One region of the Actinomadura luzonensis genome, then DNA from elsewhere that is predicted to be linked to it. Evidence: riboswitches for the same ligand, from Rfam matches in the RefSeq annotation. Region 1 holds a riboswitch; the other holds the start of a gene.
The links. Region 1 has a riboswitch for glycine ahead of gcvP (aminomethyl-transferring glycine dehydrogenase). Riboswitches for the same ligand answer to the same signal wherever they lie in the genome.
Positions count from the first base shown of each region.

Region 2: linked by a shared signal. The riboswitch ahead of gcvT (glycine cleavage system aminomethyltransferase GcvT) and the one ahead of gcvP (aminomethyl-transferring glycine dehydrogenase) in region 1 are both predicted to bind glycine.

Region 1 covers NZ_JAKRKC020000002.1:1,382,257-1,384,634, forward strand. Annotated here, with positions in the region: gene MF672_RS36620 (bifunctional nuclease family protein) at 1-14, shown strand, start outside; gene MF672_RS36625 (MerR family transcriptional regulator) at 162-782, shown strand; glycine riboswitch at 832-932, shown strand; glycine riboswitch at 933-1,044, shown strand; gene gcvP (aminomethyl-transferring glycine dehydrogenase) at 1,102-2,378, shown strand, end outside.
Region 2 covers NZ_JAKRKC020000003.1:774,448-776,825, reverse strand. Annotated here, with positions in the region: gene gcvH (glycine cleavage system protein GcvH) at 1-223, opposite strand, end outside; gene gcvT (glycine cleavage system aminomethyltransferase GcvT) at 220-1,305, opposite strand; glycine riboswitch at 1,435-1,532, opposite strand; gene MF672_RS48615 (gamma-glutamyl-gamma-aminobutyrate hydrolase family protein) at 1,597-2,289, opposite strand; gene MF672_RS48610 (3-oxoacyl-ACP reductase) at 2,313-2,378, opposite strand, start outside.

The sequences.
Region 1 (2,378 bases):
GCAGGGCGGGGTAGGTATTTCGGTGCATTTACGCTTCACGACGCGCCGAGCCGGATCGTTGACTGAGCATGGTCACGGTCCTACGGTGCAAGTGAAACCCGCGGTCGCCCTATATGAACCCCCAGATCAGGCCGCGGGATGAGAGAAAGCCGGAGGTCCGCGTGGCGGTCAGCAGCGGCGAGGGAAAGACGGCCGGCCAGGAAGATCCGGTGCGGCGCGAGGACGCGCGGCAGCGTGCCGGGGAGCAGGGCCTGCTCTTCGACGAGCAGCCGGCGGCGCTGCCGGACGACATCGGATACCGCGGGCCCACGGCCTGCGCCGCGGCCGGCATCACCTACAGGCAGCTCGACTACTGGGCGCGCACGGGCCTGGTGGAGCCGACCATCCGGGCCGCGCACGGCTCGGGCTCCCAGCGGCTCTACAGCTTCCGCGACATCCTGGTGCTCAAGGTCGTCAAGCGGCTCCTCGACACCGGGGTGTCCCTGCAGCAGATCCGCACGGCCGTGCAGCACCTGCGTGATCGCGGGGTCGCCGACCTCGCCCAGATCACGCTCATGAGCGACGGCGTCAGCGTCTACGAGTGCACCTCGGCCGACGAGGTGATAGACCTCCTGCAGGGCGGCCAGGGCGTGTTCGGCATCGCGCTCGGCCGGGTCTGGCGAGAGGTCGAGGGAAGCCTCGCGGAGCTGCCGGGGGAACGCGCGGCGGTCGAGGACACCGTCCCGGCCGACCACCCCGCTGACGAACTCGCCCGGCGCCGGCGCGCCCGACGCCTAGGGTAGTAATTCGCCCGTAACGTCCAGGGTAGTAATCTAGGACAGGCAAGGCTGACGACCCCGTGCGGGAGAGTCCCCGGGCACCACGCGGTCCCGGGGCGCCGAAGGAGCAACCCTCCCCGGAATCTCTCAGGCAACCTGTACCGCTCGGGCGAGGCAACTCTGGAAAGCAGGCACGCCCGCCAGGCGCGCCTCACCGACGGTGCAAGCCTCTTCGGGGGTGAAGCTCTCAGGTCGCGGTGACGCCCGCGCTGACAGAGGGGGAGACCCGGCATCCGCCCGCGCCCCGGCGCCGGTCTCCGCAAAGCCTCGGGAGGCACCGTCCATGTCCGATCCGTCAGCATCCCAGCAGGACCCCGCAGCCACGCCGGCGTCCCCGCCTGTCTCTGGGCCTCTTTCCGAGACCCTGCCCACGGCTCCGCCGCCGTCCACCCCCTCGCTGGACGCGCCGCCGTTCGCCGCCCGGCACATCGGCCCCTCCGAGGCCGAGCAGCAGCGCATGCTGGAGGCCGTCGGCTTCGAGTCCGTGGCCGACCTGGTGGCCGTGGCGGTGCCCGAGGCCATCAGGGCCAAGGACCGCCTCGCGCTGCCCGCCGCCGCCGGCGAGGCCGAGACCATCGCCGAGCTGCGCGCCCTCGCCGGGCGCAACCGGGTGCTCACCTCCATGATCGGCCAGGGCTACCACGACACGGTCACGCCCGCCGTCATCCGCCGCAACCTGCTGGAGAACCCCGGCTGGTACACCGCGTACACGCCGTACCAGCCGGAGATCTCGCAGGGACGGCTGGAGGCGCTGCTCAACTTCCAGACCGTCGTCTCCGACCTGACCGGCCTGCCCGTCGCCGGCGCGTCCCTGCTGGACGAGGCCACCGCCGCCGCCGAGGCCATGACCCTGGCCCGGCGCGGCGGCAAGTCCAAGAGCAACGTGTTCGTGGTCGACGCCGACGCGCTGCCGCAGACCAAGCGGGTGCTGGCCACCCGCGCCGAGCCGCTCGGCATCGAGCTGGTCGAGCACGACCTGGACGGCGAGCTGCCCGAGTGCTTCGGCGTGCTCGTCCAGTACCCCGGCGCCTCCGGCCGGCTGCGCGACCTCCGCGCCACCGCCGCCGCCGCGCACCAGGCCGGGGCGCTCGTCGTGGCCGCCGCCGACCTGCTCGCGCTCACCCTCGTGGCCGCGCCCGGCGAGCTCGGCGCCGACATCGCGATCGGCTCCTCCCAGCGCTTCGGCGTGCCGCTCGGCTTCGGCGGGCCGCACGCCGCCTACATGTCCGTCCGCGAAGGGCTGCAGCGCCAGCTCCCCGGCCGCCTGGTCGGCGTGTCCGTCGACGCCGACGGCGACCCCGCCTACCGGCTCGCCCTGCAGACCCGCGAGCAGCACATCCGGCGCGAGAAGGCCACCAGCAACATCTGCACCGCCCAGGTCCTGCTGGCCGTCATCGCCGGCATGTACGCCGTCTACCACGGGCCCGAGGGCCTGCGCCGCATCGCGCTGCGCGTGCACCGGCACGCCGCCGCCCTCGCCGGGGCGCTGCGCGCCGGCGGGCTGGAGGTCGTGCACGAGACGTTCTTCGACACCGTCCTCGTCCGGGTGCCCGGCCGGGC
Region 2 (2,378 bases), on a different contig from region 1:
CCGGCGAGTAGATCTCGCTCACGGACTTGGTGGACTCCACCTCGCCGACCGAGTCGCCGGCCTCGACGTTCGAACCGACCTCGGGGAGCTGCACGAAGACCACGTCACCGAGCGCCTCGGCGGCGTACTCGGTGATGCCGACGGTCACGGTGAGACCGTCGTCGAGCCCCGCCACCCACTCGTGTTCCTTGGTGTAGCTCAGCTCGTCAGGGATGTTGCTCACTTCTTCCTCCTGTAAAAGGGCAGCTCTACCAGGTCCACAGGTTCTTGGCTGCCCCGGATGTCCACAGCCAGGCCTTCACCGGCTCCGGTGTCGACGTAGGCCATCGCGATGGGCCTGCCCAGGGTCTGGGAGGGCGCACCGCTGGTGACCTCGCCGACGACGGCGCCGTCGTGCGTGACCGGGTAGCCGTGCCGCGGCACCCGGCGGCCCCGCGCGACCAGGCCGACCAGGCGCCGCCGGGGCGCGTCGTCCTTGACCGCCTCCAGCGCCGACCGGCCGACGAAGTCGCCGGGCTTGTCGAATTTCACCACTCTGCCCAGGCCCGCGTCGAACGGGGTCAGCTCGGCGCTCAGCTCGTTGCCGTACAGCGGCATGCCCGCCTCCAGCCGGAGCGTGTCGCGGGCGGACAGGCCCGCGGGGCGCAGGCCGTGCGGCTCGCCGGCGGCGGTCAGGGCGTGCCAGAGCGGCACGGCGTCCTGGCCGGCGACGAAGAGCTCGAAGCCGTCCTCGCCGGTGTAGCCGGTGCGGGCGATCAGCGCCTCGCGGCCGTCCACGAGGCCGGGCAGGCCGGCGTAGTACTTCAGGCCGGCGAGGTCGGCGTCGGTGAGCGTGGCCAGGATCTCCTGGGCGCGCGGGCCCTGGACGGCGATGAGCGCGTACCGGTCGGAGCGGTCCTCGACCACGGCGTCGTACGCCTTGGCCCGCTCCTGCAGCTCGCGGGCGACCAGCTCGTAGTTGGAGGCGTTGGCGACCACCATGAACTCCTCGTCGCCGAGCCGGTAGACGATGAGGTCGTCGAGCACCCCGCCCCGCTCGTTGACGATCATGGTGTAGCGGGCCCGGCCGACGGCCAGCGCCGACAGGTGGCCGACCAGGGCATGGTCCAGGGCTTCCGCGGCCTGCGGGCCGGTCAGGAAGATCTCGCCCATGTGCGAGAGGTCGAACAGCCCGGCCGCCTCGCGCACGGCCTTGTGCTCGGCGGACTCGCTGCCGTACCGGAGCGGCATGAGCCAGCCGGCGAAGTCGGTGAGGGTGGCGCCGAGGCTCTCGTGAACGTCGCGTAGCGGTGTCGGTCGGGACATTTGTCGCACCTCAGGACAGGAGTGGATGCCAGCATCCTCCCCCTCTGTCATCGATGCCTGAGAGCTTCGCCCGAGTTTTGCCGGACTTTCACCTTCGGCGAGGCCCGCGGGCCTGCTTTCCAGAGGCACCTCGTCCGTGCGGTCCTTTGCCTTGAGAGGTTCGCGGGGAGGGCTTGCTCCTTCAGGGGCCCTGACCGGCTGTCAGGACGCTCTCCCGCACGGTTTCGACGGTGATGTCCGTCAGCCTAGTGCCGTGACGGGGGTGTTGTCGCGTGCGGGGCGGGGACCGGGTCAGCAGGCCGCGATCAGCGCCTCGAACAACGCGCAGTCCTCGGCCGCCTCCGGATGCCACTGCACGGCCATCGCGAACGCCGTCCCGTCCAGCTCCACCGCCTCGACCGTGCCGTCCGCGGCCGTCGCGGTGACGCTCAGGCCGGGCGCGAGCCGGTCCACGGCCTGGTGGTGGTAGTGCGGCACGGTCACCGGGTCCGCGCCGACCGCCTTGGCCAGCCGGCTGCCGGGGACGGGCGTGACCGGCAGGTGGCCGAACACGCCGGGCTCCGGCGAGTGCTCCGCGTGGCCCACCACGTCCGGGAGGTGCTGGTGGAGGCTGCCGCCGAGGGCGACGTTGAGCACCTGCAGCCCCCGGCACACCCCCAGGTACGGCAGCCCGGCCTCCAGCGCCCGCGCCAGCAGCGTGAACTCGGCGTCGTCGCGGAAGCCGCGCACGTAGCCGGTGCGCTCGTGCGGGTCGGCGCCGTACCTGGCCGGGTCGATGTCGCCGCCGCCGGCCAGGACCAGCCCGTCCAGGCCGCGCAGCGCCTGCGCGGGGTCGCCGGCGGGCGGCAGCACGACGGGCTGCCCGCCGGCCCGCACGACCTGCTCGACGTACATGTACGGCAGCAGCGCGACCGTCATGTCCGCCCACACCGTGAACGTGGCCGGCTCGACGTAGGACGTGATCCCGATGACGGGACGCCGCATGAGCACCTTCCCCCTCGAAGCTTCTAGAGCGGCGTCACGTAGGCGCCGCTGATGCCGCCGTCCACGAGGAACTGGCTGGCGGTGATGAA